DNA from 3 places in the Streptomyces sp. NPDC041124 genome. Region 2 is predicted to be linked to each of the others. Evidence: riboswitches for the same ligand, from Rfam matches in the RefSeq annotation. Region 2 holds a riboswitch; each other region holds the start of a gene.

Region 1 (4,947 bases), on a different contig from region 2:
GCTCGCCCCGGGCGACAGCGCGCACTTCGACTCGCTGACCCCGCACCGTATCGACGCGTCCGATCCCGACGGGGTCGAGCTGCTGTTCGTCCACACCCTGCTGCAGAGTCCCACGGCCGCGCTGTGCCTGGGCCCGATCCACGGAGACGCGATATGACCGGCAAGGACCTGGAGGAGAAGCTGCCCCGCGCCATGTGGGTGCGGCTGTTCATCTACGTGGTGGTGGGGCACATCCTCGCGGCCTTCATCTACTTCCTGTTCGAGGTGGCTCCCAAGAAGTAGGGCCCGGCACGGGGCGCCGGGCGCCGTCTCAGTCGAGCATGCGCGAGCGCAGCCGCTCCCGGTCCGCGTCCGTGAGTCCGAGACCCTGCTCCAGGTACGGCTCCACGCCGCCCCACGTCTCCTCGACGGTCTCGAAGGCGGCCGACAGGTACTCCGCCCGGGCGTCGAACAGGGGGTCGAGCAGCTCCATCACCTCGGGGGAGTAGGCCGAGGCGGAGCTGCCGCTGCGGTGCACCTTGTAGCGGCGGTGCTTGGCGCTGGACTTCAGGTAGTCGTCGACGATCGCGTCCCGCTCGACGCCCAGCGCGAGCAGCGTCACCGCCACCGACAGGCCCGCGCGGTCCTTGCCCGCCGCGCAGTGCATCAGCGCGGGGACGCTGTCCTCGGCGAGCGAGCGCAGCACCAGCGCGTGCTCGGCGGTGCGCTCCTTGATGATCAGACGGTAGGAGCTGATCATCCGGTCCGCGGCCTTGCCGTCCGCGAGGACCGAGCGCAGCTGGTCCAGGTCCCCGTCGCGGACCATCCGCCAGAACTCGGCGCCGTCCGCCGGGTCGCTGAGCGGCAGGTTCACGTTGCGCACGCCCGGCAGCTCGACGTCCGCCCCCTCCAGCCTCTGGTCGGCCGCGTTGCGGAAGTCGAAGACCGTGTGCAGCCCCAGCGAGGACAGGAACACGGCGTCCTCCGCGGTCGCGTGGGCGAGGTGACCGCTGCGGAACAGCACTCCGTGCCGCACCCGCCGTCCGTCCACGGTCGGCAGTCCGCCCACGTCGCGGAAGTTGCGTACTCCGGCCAGCTCCGGTTCGGTCGACGGGATCTGCTGCGTCACGAAGGACTCCTCCCACTCCGCGCCGTCGCCGCGGCTCGTCGACGGGCACCACATGACGATACGACATTGCCTGCCTGGGGCAATGAGTTGTCCACAGGCAGGCCCCGACCACTCCACGACCGCGATGATCTCGACGGCCCGGGGGCGTCCCGCCCCGCGCCGTCCAGATGGTCATCTCGGGTCACATCGGACTGAATGCCTTCAAAGGGACTAAGTGCATGGAAATGCCTCGCCCCCGTCCCCGGACCGAGGGTGATCCGGGTGTGGAGGCGTCCCGGCCCGGGCGTCCACGATCGCCTGATTCACGCTTTCTGTCCGATTAGTCAGTTTGGATCCAACGTGCCCCCATAGGGCAGGAGATGGGGAGGGGGTGCGTGAGCATCGTCATATCGGTGACGGTGTGTTGTCGCCATGTTCACGTAATTCAGCGGAACGGCAAGGGAATTCACGCGGGGAATCCGCATCCGGGTCGACGCTCGGTGACGTCGTTTCGCCCCGTGGATCACGAAAAAGAGCGTTCGCGGCGAACCTTCGCTTGTCCGTTCGCATCCGGGTCGCTTACGTTCCCAACCGATCCGGACGGACGCCTAATCCTGCCGCCGCCCGGAGCCCGCACACACTGACCCGTGTACGGCAGGAGCGGGGGACCCACAGGTACGACTGCCTGTTCCGGTCTCCGGAACGGCTTGGGGTTAAGTCGCGTGAATTCGCGGCCGGGCATCTCCAGTCCGAACCCGACAGCTCACCTCGTAGGCGCCGGAGAGGAAATCGTCATGCCCGCGAAGGGTAAGCACCGCCGTACCAAGGCTCAGCGTTTCACCCGTTCCATCGCCGTCGCCGGAACCGGTGGCGCCGCACTCGCCCTGCCGCTCCTCGGCGCCACCGGCGCGCACGCCGCCCCGCAGTCGGCTCCCGAGAAGACCGTCCAGTCCCTTTCCGTCACCAGCGACAAGGCCGCCGCCGCGAAGAGCGGTGAGGGCCGCACCTACACCGTGAAGGCCGGCGACTACCTCGCGAAGATCGCCGAGGCGGAGCAGGTCGACGGTGGCTGGAAGAAGCTCTACGCGGACAACCGCCAGGTCGTCGGTGACGACCCGTCACTGATCCACCCGGGCCTGAAGCTCTCCGTGGACGGCAAGGCCGCCGAGGCCCCGGAGAAGTCCGCCACGCCGAAGCCCGCCGCGCCCAAGCCGGCCGCGCCGAAGGCCGAGAAGCCCGCCGAGAAGCCGGCGCAGCAGTCGTCCGAGCGGACCGCCCCGCAGGCGTCCACGCAGACGACCGCGAACCAGGCCTCCTCCGGCTACAGCTCCCCGGTGCTCGGCGGCAGCCTCGGCACCGCCTACAAGGTGGCCGGCAGCATGTGGTCCAGCGGCTACCACACCGGTGTCGACTTCGCCGTCCCGACCGGCACCTCGCTGAAGGCCGTCGGCTCCGGCACGGTCGTCTCCGCGGGCTGGGCCGGCGCGTACGGCAACCAGGTCGTCATCAGGCTCGACGACGGCCACTACGCCCAGTACGCCCACCTGTCCTCGCTGTCCGTCTCCGCCGGCCAGACCGTGAGCGGCGGCCAGCAGGTCGGCCTCTCCGGCTCGACCGGCAACTCGACCGGCCCGCACCTGCACTTCGAGATCCGCACCGGTCCGAGCTACGGCTCGGACGTGGACCCGGTCTCCTACCTCCGCTCCAAGGGCGTCTCCATCTGACCCCTGCGGCACCCTTCCTGACCCGCGCGCCGAAGGCCGGCTCCCACCCCCGGGGCCGGCCTTCGGCGTATTCCGGAAAGGGCCGACACCCGGGAGTGGCTTATCTCACCGCGCGTCAACCCCTGCCTACGGTCGCGTAGGTCACATCGAAAGGTGAATCATGGCCTGCTGTGGCAGACGATTCGAGGAATGAGAGCAGAAGAGTGATCGGGTCGTACGTGGCGGTGGGGGACAGTTTCACCGAGGGCGTCGGCGACCCCGGCCCCGACGGGGCGTTCGTCGGCTGGGCCGACCGGTTCGCCGTCCTCCTAGCAGACCTCCGGCCCGAGGGAGCCTTCGAGTACAGCAATCTCGCCGTGCGCGGAAAGCTGTTGGACCAGATCGTGGCGGACCAGCTCCCGAGAGCCGTGGAACTCGCCCCCGATCTGGTCTCCTTCTGCGCGGGCGGCAACGACATCCTGCGTCCGGGCTCCGACCCCGACGAGGTGGCCGAGCGTTTCGAGCGGGCGATCGCCGCGCTCACGGCCGTGTCCGGCACCGTGCTGGTGACGACCGGGTTCGACACCCGCGGTGTCCCCGTCCTGAAGCACCTGCGCGGCAAGATCGCCACCTACAACGGGCACGTGCGGGCCGTCGCCGACCGCTACGGCTGCCCGGTGCTGGACCTGTGGTCCCTCAGGAGCGTCCAGGACCGCAGGGCCTGGGACGCCGACCGGCTGCACCTGTCGCCCGAGGGACACACCCGTGTGGCGCTCCGCGCGGGACTCGCCCTCGGCCTGGACGTCCCCGCCGACCCGGAACAGCCCTGGCCGCAACTGCCGCCCCGCGGCGCCCTGGAGGTCCGCCGGGACAACGTCCAGTGGGCCCGTGAGTACCTGGTGCCGTGGATCGGCCGGCGGCTGCGCGGCGAGTCCTCCGGCGACCACGTGATCGCCAAGGGCCCGCTGTCACCGGACGACATCAAGGTGCGGATCGCCGCCGTGGCGTGAGACTTTGCGCGGTAGCGTGCCGATCATGGGGGACTGGGGCACGCGGCCGGCGACCGCGGCGGACGTCGAGCCGGTGGCGGAGCTGCGCGCGGTCGTGCGCCGCGCCCGGATCTGGAACGGCTCGGCCGGTACGACGCCCGGCGGGTGCGCGAGCGGCTGCGTGACGGGTTCGATCCCGCCCACCCCCGGGTGATCGAGGCGGGCGGCGCCTTCGCCGGCTGCGTGGCCCTGCGCCCCGCCGGGCACTGCCACTGGCTGGAGCACTTCTACCTGGACCCCGCGCTGCAGGGCGGCGGCATCGGCTCGGGCGTGCTGCGCGCACTGCTGGAGCGGTGCGACCGCGAGGGCGCCGTCGTCCGGCTCGACGTGCTGCGCGGCAGCCCGGCCCGGCGGCTGTACGAGCGGCATGGATTCACCGTCGAGACCGAGGGCCCGGTGGACGTGTTCATGGTGCGCGAGCCGAGCCGGAGCCGTCGGCCGTGACCGGCACCACGGTGTCGTACCCGCCCCACATAATGGAATGCCTGAACGACTCCACCTGGAGGTACCGTGGCCGGTTCCCCTTTCCGCAGCCCCGGGCTCCGCGCCCTGCGGCCCACCGGCTTCGGCGCGGACCCCGGCGGCGAGCGCATGGCCCGCATCCGCCGGTCCCCGCACTTCGAGGACGGCGTGTTCCAGAACCCGGGCGGCCCCGCCCGGACCCGCCCCTCGGGCTCGGCGCGTGACCTGGCGAAGGTGTACTTCGACAAGGACAGCCGCTCCCGCCGCGCCCCGCGGGGCGACATCCCGGTGCACCCCACCACCCTCGCCGACATCTCCCGCCCGCCCGCCACGGGCCTCCGCCTGACCTGGATGGGCCACTCCTCGGTCCTCGCGGAGATCGACGGCCACCGCGTCCTGTTCGACCCCGTCTGGGGCGCACGCTGCTCCCCCTTCCCCTTCGCCGGTCCCGGGCGGCTGCACCCGGTACCTCTCCCGCTGGCGGCGCTCGGTCCGGTCGACGTGGTCGTCATCTCCCACGACCACTACGACCACCTGGACCTGCCCACGATCAAGGCGCTGGCCGGCACGGACACACTGTTCGCCGTACCCCTTGGCGTGGGCGCGCACCTGGAGCACTGGGGTGTGCCGGCGGACCGGCTGCGCG
Region 2 (4,947 bases):
TCCAAGAATCCCGCGCACCACGACGAGCCGGCGCACGCCAGGGGCAGGACCGGTATCCCCGGTGAGCGGCAGGCGGACCTGATGACGCACCTGCTGAACATCGACCCGCCGGACCACACCCGGCTGCGGCGGCTGGTCAGCAAGGCGTTCACCCCGCGCCGGGTCGCCGAGTTCGCGCCCCGGGTGCGGGAGCTCACCGACGGGCTCATCGACACGTTCGCGGACCGTGGCTCCGCCGACCTCATCCACGAGTTCGCCTTTCCCCTGCCCATCTACGCGATCTGCGACCTGCTCGGCGTCCCGCGCGAGGACCAGGACGACTTCCGGGACTGGGCGGGCATGATGATCCGTCACGGCGGGGGCCCGCGCGGCGGTGTCGCCCGGTCGGTGAAGAAGATGCGCGGCTACCTCGCCGAGCTGATCCACCGCAAGCGTGCGGCGCTGCCCGCCGAGCCCGCACCGGGTGAGGACCTCATCTCCGGCCTCATCCGCGCCTCCGACCACGGCGAGCACCTCACCGAGAACGAGGCGGCCGCCATGGCGTTCATCCTGCTGTTCGCCGGCTTCGAGACCACCGTCAACCTGATCGGCAACGGCACCTACGCGCTGCTCACCCATCCCGGCGAGCGCGAGCGGCTGCAACGGGCCCTCGCCGCCGGCGACCACGGGCTGCTGGAGACGGGCGTGGAGGAACTCCTGCGCTACGACGGTCCCGTGGAGCTCGCCACCTGGCGGTTCGCCACCGAGCCGGTCGTCATCGGCGGCCGACGCATCGCCGCCGGCGACCCGGTGCTCGTCGTCCTGGCCGCCGCGGACCGGGATCCGGACCGGTTCGACGGCCCGGACGTCCTCGACCTCGGCCGGCGCGACAACCAGCACCTGGGGTACGGCCACGGCATCCACTACTGCCTGGGCGCCCCGCTGGCCCGTCTGGAGGGTCAGACCGCGCTCGCCACGCTGCTGACCCGCCTTCCGGACCTGCGACTCGCGGCGGAACCGGCCGAACTCCGCTGGCGCGGTGGGCTCATCATGAGGGGACTGCGCACACTCCCGGTGGAGTTCACGCCACCTCAGGGGGACGGATCGGCGCGCCCGCCGGTGCCCACGAGCGGACCGGCGCAAACATGACACGCCCTCAACTCTGTGATCTTCACGTGATCTGCGCGGCATGAACTTGTGACAAGTGATCGACTGCCGATACGTTCACCCATCAAGTGCGGTGCCCAAGGCTTCACTCACCGCGCCCGTCGTTGCTGTTCTGCGAAAGGTCTCCGCATGCTCTCCGGGAACGGTCGGCACCGTCGCCCCCGCCAGGCTCCGGCTCTCCTCGTCGCGGCCGGAGTGACCGGCTCCGCCATCGCGATCCCACTCCTCGGGGCCGGCGGCGCCAGCGCTGCCGACGGCACGGCCTGGGACCGGGTCGCCGAGTGCGAAAGCGGCGGCTCCTGGAGCCAGAACACCGGCAACGGTTACTACGGCGGCCTTCAGCTCACCCAGGACGACTGGGAGAAGTACGGCGGCCTGGACTACGCGCCCAGCGCCGACCAGGCCAGCCGCGGCCAGCAGATAGCGGTGGCCGAGAAGATCCTCGCCGACCAGGGCGTCGGCGCGTGGCGCACCTGTGGACTGCTCGGAGGGCTCGGAGGACTCGACCAGGACGCGCCCGCGGCCGACGCCGAGACCGGTACGCCCGGCTCGTCCGCGACGCCCGGATCCGGCGCTCCGTCCGCCTCTCCCTCTCCGTCGGCCACGACCGGCCCGTCGTCCGCCGCGGACGGCGAGAAGGGCGGCCCGGAGGCCTCGGCCGGCGCGTCGGCCGAATCCGGCACGCCCGTCGCACCGGAGGCCGGCGTTGGCGCGGACTCCAGCGCCTCGTCCCCCTCCGCCTCGACGGAACCCGAGCCCGACGAGGCGGACAAGGCGGGGCGAAACGGCGGCTCTTCGGAGGCCGACGCCACCGGGACCGGCCGTCACCGCGGCGCGAACGCCGAGGAGAGCAAGGAGGACTCCTCCTCCGGCTCGTCCGGCCGGCACGCCTCGCGGGGCCTCGACGCCTGGGGCGGCGGCACGTCCGACGACTCCTACACCGTGGAGTCCGGGGACAGCCTCTCGTCCATCTCCGACTCCCTTGCGCTCGACGGCGGATGGCGTGCGCTCTACCTGGTGAACGAGCGGCTCATCGGCGGCGACCCGGACTACATCCTGCCCGGTCAGGAGCTCGAGGTCGGGGACGGAGCGGGCGAAAAGTGACCTGCGAAAACGCCTGACACTGGCGGCAGTTGACGTCATGTTTCGCGCTGAATGTCCGATTTAAAGGCTGTGAGAGATAGGTCTCAGAAGCCGTGATCGTCTTTGATATTCCGCGGATCGCGTGTCTACGGTCGTGATCGCTCGCCATCGCGGGCCCCGGCTGCCGCCACGCCGAATCCTGCCAGTGGCAGCACGGGAACAGTCGTCGCGTCATGCGCCGTAGGCAGGAGCGGGGGACCCAAGGTAGGCGCCGGATCCGGGCAGTTGACGCCGGATACGGCTCGGGGTGAAGCCGCGTCCCGGGAGGGACGCGGCCGGGCAACTCAACCGGCCCGAACCCGACAGCTCACCTCGTAGGCGTCGGTGAGGGGATCCATCCATGCTGTTTTCCGGCAAGGGCAAGCACCGTCGTCCGTCCAAGGCCACCCGCGCCATCGCCGTCGCCGGCGTCGCGTCCGCCGCCGTCGCCGCCCCGCTGATGGCGGCCGGCAACGCCTCCGCCGCCACCGCCTCCGAGTGGGAGGCCGTCGCCCAGTGCGAGTCCGGCGGCAACTGGTCCATCAACACCGGCAACGGCTACTACGGCGGTCTGCAGTTCTCCGCCTCCACCTGGGCCGGCTTCGGCGGCACCAAGTACGCCTCCACCGCCGACCAGGCCACCAAGGCCCAGCAGATCGAGATCGCCGAGAAGGTCCTGGCGGGCCAGGGCAAGGGCGCCTGGCCGGTCTGCGGCAAGGGTCTGTCCAGCGCCGCCTACACCGGCTCCTCCTCGAACGGCTCGGGCTCCTCGCAGAACACCGGCTCCACCGAGACCCGGGACAGCGAGCGGAAGGCCTCCCGCTCCAGCGAGCGTCCGGCCGCCGAGAAGAAGGTGGAGAAGAAGGTCCAGAAGAAGACCGTCACCACCCCGACCGGCAAGAAGGTCGCCAAGGGCGACGGCGAGTACAAGGTCGTCACCGGCGACACCCTCAGCTCGATCGCCGAGGAGCACGACGTCAAGGGCGGCTGGGCCGAGCTCTTCGAGCTCAACGACGACATCGTCGCGGACGCCGACCTCATCTACCCGGGCCAGCAGCTGCACCTGAAGTAGGGCAGCGGCAGGTCCTCCCCGTCCCCACGGGCTCCCCGCCCCGGTGCGTCTTCCCCCGTACGCACCGGGGCGGGGCTTTTTCTCGGGCGCTTTCCGGTCACGATGCGGCGAAGGGTTTTTGTTCCATCTGGAAACAATCTAGGCTCGGTCCTGTCCACGGGACGGTCGACCGCTGGCCGATCCCCCGGAGCCGGTTAGGCTCGGTCCCGCAGGGCCCGCCGTGGCCCCGCTCACCGCGTCACATCCAAGAAGGAGATGCTCACGTGCCGTCCATCGACGTCGTCGTAGCCCGGGAAATCCTCGACTCCCGTGGCAACCCCACGGTCGAGGTCGAGGTCGGCCTCGACGACGGCAGCACGGGTCGTGCCGCCGTCCCGTCCGGCGCCTCCACCGGCGCCTTCGAGGCCATCGAACTCCGTGACGGCGATGCGAGCCGTTACCTGGGCAAGGGCGTGGAGAAGGCCGTCCTGGCCGTCATCGAGCAGATCGGCCCGGAGCTCGTCGGCTACGACGCCACCGAGCAGCGCCTGATCGACCAGGCCATGTTCGACCTGGACGCCACCGACAACAAGGGCTCCCTCGGCGCCAACGCCATCCTCGGCGTCTCGCTCGCCGTGGCCCACGCCGCCTCCGAGGCCTCCGACCTGCCGCTCTTCCGCTACCTGGGCGGCCCCAACGCGCACCTGCTGCCGGTGCCGATGATGAACATCCTGAACGGCGGCTCGCACGCCGACTCCAACGTGGACATCCAGGAGTTCATGATCGCCCCGATCGGCGCGGAGTCCTTCTCCGAGGCCCTGCGCTGGGGCACCGAGGTCTACCACACCCTGAAGAAGGTCCTGAAGGGCAAGGGCCTGGCCACCGGCCTCGGCGACGAGGGCGGCTTCGCCCCGAACCTCGGCTCCAACCGCGAGGCCCTCGACCTCATCCTCGAGGCCATCAGGGAGGCCGGCTACACCCCCGGCGAGCAGATCGCCCTCGCCCTCGACGTCGCCGCGTCCGAGTTCTACAAGGACGGCTCCTACACCTTTGAGGGCAAGGAGCGCACGGCCGCCGAGATGACCGAGTACTACGCCGAGCTCGTCGAGGCGTACCCGCTCGTCTCCATCGAGGACCCGCTGTTCGAGGACGACTGGGAGGGCTGGAAGACCATCACCGCCAAGCTCGGCGACAAGGTCCAGCTCGTCGGCGACGACCTGTTCGTCACCAACCCCGAGCGCCTCGCCCGCGGCATCGAGGAGAACGCCGCCAACGCCCTGCTGGTCAAGGTCAACCAGATCGGCTCCCTCACCGAGACCCTCGACGCCGTCGAGCTGGCCCAGCGCAACGGCTTCAAGTGCATGATGTCCCACCGCTCCGGCGAGACCGAGGACGTCACCATCGCCGACCTCGCCGTCGCCACCAACTGCGGCCAGATCAAGACCGGCGCCCCGGCCCGCTCCGAGCGCGTCGCCAAGTACAACCAGCTGCTGCGCATCGAGGAGATCCTCGACGACGCCGCGGTGTACGCCGGCCGCAGCGCCTTCCCGCGGTTCCGCGCGAACCAGTAGGCACAGCGCCCGCCCCGCCCACCGCTGGGCGGCGAGGGCCGAGCACCGCTCCGGCGG
Region 3 (4,947 bases), on a different contig from region 2:
ACGTGGTCGCCGAGCCGGACGCCGACGGTCCGCTCCGACGAGCCGGGGGGCGAGAAGACGCCGTACGGCAGGTTGTGCGGGCCGAAGGGGTCGCCCTCGGGGACATCGAAGGGGGGCATCGGGTGCTGCCTCGCTTTCGTGTGCGCGGGTGCTCCACGTGTCCGTGGCCGTGCCACACGTTACGGGCCGGACGGCGGTCTTGTGCAGAGCGGAGTTCCGGAGCCGGTGTGGGAGCCGGTGCCGGAGGTGGCTCGCGGGCGGCGAGTGCGCGGGCGCGAGGCGGACATGCAGGGCTTCCCGCTCGTGGGGCAGGAAAGCCGTCGGCTCGGCCCCCTCGTACAGCACCGCCACCCGGGCCCGTGGCCGCACCCGGCCCACGGCGGTGGTGAACTCCGGTTCCATGAAGGGGCTGCGCGGCGCGTCCGCCGGGGCGCGCGGTTCCCGCCGGCGCTCCCGTTCCCCCTCGCCGCGCTCCTCGGGCTCAGCGCGCGCACGCGTCCACTGCTCACCTGGCCGCCCGGTCAAGTCCCCCTGGACTGTTGGGAAGGTACCGCCCCATCCCGGGCGGACGGTAGACAGCGGCCGATGCTCTCGCCCAACGGTGAAAGATGCCCGATGTTCTCGCCAAACGGTGAAAGAGGCCGGAACCGGTCTCTACCCGGCGACTACGGAAGGGGAATCGCACCGAAGCGAGCGGAACCGGGCACGGTGAATCGGAGGGGCGCGTGGTCCGTATTCTCTGATCATGGCCGCACCCACCGATTGTTCGCTCATCGCCACCGACCTGGACGGGACGCTGCTGCGCGGCGACGACACCGTGTCCGACCGGTCACTCGCCGCGCTCGCGCGGGTGGCGCAGACCGGTGCCCAGCACCTCGTGGTGACGGGCCGCCCGGTCCCCAGGGTGCGGCCGCTCCTCGACCAGCTCGGGTGCACGGGGCTCGCGGTGTGCGGGCAGGGCGCGCAGGTGTACGACGCCGGCGCGCACCGGATGCTGTGGTCCGTCCGGCTGGACCGGGAACTGGCGGAGACCGCGGTCGGCAAGATCGAGGCCGAGGTGGGGGAGGTGTACGCCGCGGTCGACCAGGACGGTGTCGACGGGCTGACGCTGATCGAGCCGGGCTATCTGATGCCGCACCCGACGCTGCCCGCCGTGCGGGTAGAGCGGCGCGGCGAGCTGTGGGAGCGGCCGATCAGCAAGGTGCTGCTGCGCCACCCGCTGCTGTCCGACGACGCGTTGGCGGCGGCGGCGCGGTCGGTGGTCGGTTCCCTGGCCACGGTCACCATGTCGGGGCCGGGGACCGTGGAGCTCCAGCCGTGCGGGGTGACGAAGGCGACCGGCCTCGCGCTGGCCGCCGAGCACCTGGGGCTGAGCCCGCAGCGGACGGTCGCCTTCGGCGACATGCCGAACGACATCCCCATGTTCGACTGGGCGGCGCACGGTGTCGCCATGGCGGGCGCGCACCCCGAGCTGAAGGCGGTGGCCGACGAGATCACCACGTCGAACGAGGACGACGGCGTGGCCGTCGTCCTCGAGCGACTGTTCGGTGGTGCGGCCGTGCTGGGCCGTCAGCGGTCGGCTCAGTACGCGCCGAAGACGTTGTCGATGGAGCCGTAGCGGTCGGCGGCGTAGTTGCAGGCCGCCGTGATGTTCGCGACCGGGTCGAACGGGTCGAAGGCGGTGCCGGGCACGTGGTAGGCCTGGAAGGTCGGGTCGATGACCTGGAGCAGGCCCTTGGACGGGGTGCCCTTGGCGGCGTTGGAGTCCCACAGGTTGATGGCGGCGGGGTTGCCGGAGGACTCGCGCATGATGTTGCGGTGGATGCTCTCGTAGGAGCCCGGGATGCCGTGCTGCGCCATCACGTCCAGCGACTCGCGGATCCAGCCGTCGAGGGTGTCCGGGTACGCCGTGGCCGAGGCAGTGGTGGTGGACGTCGTGGTGGCCGCGGCGGCACCGGTGGCGCCGAACAGCGGGAGGGCGACCACGGCGACGCCGGCACCGGCGACGGCGAGGGAGCGGGCGAGGCGGCGACGGCCGAAGCGGGGCTGACCGGAAGCGGGCATGTCTGGGTTCCTCTCCTACGCCTGCGAGGTGAGCTGTCGGGTTCGGGCGGGAGAGTGCCCGGCCGTGCCCCTGCGGGCATGGCTTCACCCCGAGCCGTCCCGGTGCGATGCCCGGTGCGGCGACTTACCTGGGTCCCCCGCTCCTGCCGTGCGTGAGTTCGTCGATGGGTGTGGTGCGGGCGGTGGCAGGATTCGGCGTCCGCCCGGCAGGCCCGGAACGTATGCGAGAGCGGATGGGGGGAACAAGTGAGGGCGTCACACAAGCAGCCGTTTGATCTTCGAACGGGTGATTTGGGGTGCTTGATCCTTTGTGCTCACGGAGGGTCAACTCCCGTTCAGGGGAAGGGAGCACGCCGGACTGCGGGCGTGGCGGGCTCCACGGGCGGCGCGTGACTCACTTCACTGGCCGGGGAATGCGAGAGCATTTGCCGCCAACGGGAATTCGGTGACCAAGAGAGGTAAATCGGACGCACGTCCGGACGGGGTGATGTGGGTGCCGGTACGTCCGCCAAAGGGAGGGAATGTCCACTGCCGTCGACCCGGTCGCGAACACCCCGCCCCCGGCCCCGTACCGCCCTGCCTGTAACCCCGGGTGCCGGTGGTGATCGAAACGTGACCGGATACGCTGACTTGAGTGAGGGCAGCGACCTATCGACATTCCGTGTGATCGCCAGTGGACACCAGCAGACAGGAGACCCCTCGTGACCGTCGTCGGGCCGTTCGGGCTGAGCGTGCGGGACCAGGCTCTGGAAGCCGATGTCCAGGCCGGAATGACGGCTGTCGAGGAAGGGCTGATCGAGGCCACCAAGAGTGAGGTCCCCTTCATCACGGGCGCCGCCCAGCACCTGGTGCGGGCCGGCGGCAAGCGGTTCCGCCCGCTGCTCGTGATGCTCGCCGCCCAGTTCGGCGACCCCTACGCGCCCGGCGTGGTGCCCTCCGCCGTGGTGGTGGAGCTGACCCACCTGGCCACGCTGTACCACGACGACGTGATGGACGAGGCCGACGTGCGGCGCGGCGTGGACAGCGCCAACACCCGCTGGGGCAACTCCGTCGCGGTCCTCACCGGCGACTTCCTCTTCGCCCGGGCCTCGCACATCCTGGCCGACCTCGGCCCGGAGGCGGTGCGGGTGCAGGCCGAGGCGTTCGAGCGGCTGGTCACCGGGCAGATCCTGGAGACCGCGGGACCGCAGGACGGCCGTGACCCGGTCGACCACTACCTGGACGTGCTCGGGGGCAAGACCGGCTCGCTGGTCGCCGTCTCCTGCCGGTTCGGCGCGATGATGTCCGGCGCCGACGAGACGGTGGTGGACGTGCTCACCCAGTACGGCGAGCGCCTCGGCGTCGCCTTCCAGCTCGCCGACGACGTCCTCGACATCGCCTCCGACACCCACGAGTCCGGCAAGACCCCCGGCACCGACCTGCGCGAGGGCATCGCCACCCTGCCCGTGCTGCGCCTGCGCGAGCGGGCGGCCCGGCTGGGGCTGCCCGAGGACGTCGCCCTGTGCGAGTTGCTCGACTCCGACCTCACCGACGACACCCGGCACGCCGAGGCGCTGCGCCTGCTGCGCGCCCACCCCGCGCTGGAGCAGGCCCGCCGGGACACCGTCCGCTACGCCGAGGAGGCGCGCGCGGCGCTGGCCCCGCTGCGCGAGTGCGAGGCCAAGGCGGCCCTGGTGGAGCTGTGCGACGCGGTGGTGCACCGCGCGGGCTGAGTCCGCCGTCCCCCCTCGACCCCTACGGGGCGGGGGAGGGAACCACCCTCCGTGTCATACCCCAGCAGTACACGGAGTTGAGCCCGGGGTCTGACGCGTCCGCCCGCCGGATTTGGTCGGATGGACCACGACGGACAACACCACTTCTCACCGGTTCGGGTGAGAATGGCGGCTCAGGGCGAGACTGGTGCGTGGACACGAGACGGAAGCCGCCGCCGACGACGGAGGGCACACATGGCACCGTACGAATCCGACCACACGACCACCGCGGGAGAGGCCGGCGAACCGCGCACGAGGCGGCGCAGGGCCGCGCGGTACGTCGTCCCGGTCACGGTGATGGGGGTGGCGGCCGCGACCATCGGGCTCGTCCCCGCGATCGCCAGCTCCGGCGACCCCGACCTGCCGGAGATCACCGCCGCGCAGCTCATCGAGAAGATCGCGAAGTCGGACGTGGAGCAGCTGTCCGGCACCGTGAAGATCACCACGGACCTCGGGCTGCCGGACCTCGGCGGCCTGGAGAGCGGCCTGATGTCCGGCGCGGCGGAGCAGGGCGGTGACGGCGGCTCCTCTGCCGACCCGTCCGCCAAGCTCACCGAACTGGCGTCCGGCACGCACACGCTGAGGATCGCGGCCGACGGCCCGGACCGGCAGAAGGTGTCGATCCTGGAGGACGCCGCCGAGTACAGCCTGATCCACGACGGCGAGGACGTCTGGGGCTACGACAGCGGGTCCAACGAGGTCTACCACGGCACGGTCGACGCCTCCGGCGAGGACCGTGAGCGGCAGCCCCCCGCCACCCCGGAGGACTTCGCCGAGGAGGCGCTGAAGGCGGTCGACGACACCACGTCCGTGACCGTCGACGGCACCGCCCAGGTGGCCGGCCGGGACGCCTACAAGCTGGTCGTCGAGCCGAAGCAGTCCGGCTCCACGGTGGGCGCGATCAGCATCGCCGTCGATTACGAGACCGGCATGCCGCTGAAGTTCACCCTCACCCCGTCGAGCGGCGGCGCGGCCGTCGTGGACGTCGGCTTCACCAAGGTCGACTTCGGCAAGCCGGCCGCCTCGACGTTCGAGTTCACCCCGCCCAAGGGCGCGAAGGTGACCGAGGAAGGCGCGCTCGGAGACGGCCGGGAGCACTCCGGGAAGCCGGAGCGGGCCCCGAAGTCCGAGG

The links. A riboswitch is a leader RNA that binds a small molecule or an ion and turns the genes downstream of it on or off. The one in region 2 is predicted to bind cyclic di-AMP.
Region 1: linked by a shared signal. The riboswitch ahead of ACZ6A9_RS31290 (M23 family metallopeptidase) and the one ahead of ACZ6A9_RS27045 (transglycosylase family protein) in region 2 are both predicted to bind cyclic di-AMP.
Region 3: linked by a shared signal. The riboswitch ahead of ACZ6A9_RS03705 (transglycosylase SLT domain-containing protein) and the one ahead of ACZ6A9_RS27045 (transglycosylase family protein) in region 2 are both predicted to bind cyclic di-AMP.

What each region holds. Positions count from the first base shown of each region.
Region 1 is NZ_JBVIYR010000015.1:91,930-96,876, reverse strand. Features, by position in the region: gene ACZ6A9_RS31305 (helix-turn-helix domain-containing protein) at 1-157, shown strand, start outside; gene ACZ6A9_RS31300 (DUF6126 family protein) at 154-282, shown strand; gene ACZ6A9_RS31295 (tyrosine-protein phosphatase) at 311-1,108, opposite strand; cyclic di-AMP (ydaO/yuaA leader) riboswitch at 1,716-1,879, shown strand; gene ACZ6A9_RS31290 (M23 family metallopeptidase) at 1,882-2,811, shown strand; gene ACZ6A9_RS31285 (SGNH/GDSL hydrolase family protein) at 3,015-3,800, shown strand; partial or broken gene ACZ6A9_RS31280 (GNAT family N-acetyltransferase) at 3,826-4,283, shown strand; gene ACZ6A9_RS31275 (MBL fold metallo-hydrolase) at 4,431-4,947, shown strand, end outside.
Region 2 is NZ_JBVIYR010000011.1:81,209-86,155, reverse strand. Features, by position in the region: gene ACZ6A9_RS27055 (cytochrome P450 family protein) at 1-1,128, shown strand, start outside; gene ACZ6A9_RS27050 (transglycosylase family protein) at 1,276-2,250, shown strand; cyclic di-AMP (ydaO/yuaA leader) riboswitch at 2,456-2,625, shown strand; gene ACZ6A9_RS27045 (transglycosylase family protein) at 2,630-3,340, shown strand; gene eno (phosphopyruvate hydratase) at 3,604-4,890, shown strand.
Region 3 is NZ_JBVIYR010000001.1:778,607-783,553, reverse strand. Features, by position in the region: gene fahA (fumarylacetoacetase) at 1-119, opposite strand, end outside; gene ACZ6A9_RS03710 (HAD family hydrolase) at 746-1,618, shown strand; gene ACZ6A9_RS03705 (transglycosylase SLT domain-containing protein) at 1,582-2,064, opposite strand; cyclic di-AMP (ydaO/yuaA leader) riboswitch at 2,068-2,238, opposite strand; gene ACZ6A9_RS03700 (polyprenyl synthetase family protein) at 2,766-3,776, shown strand; gene ACZ6A9_RS03695 (LolA family protein) at 4,011-4,947, shown strand, end outside.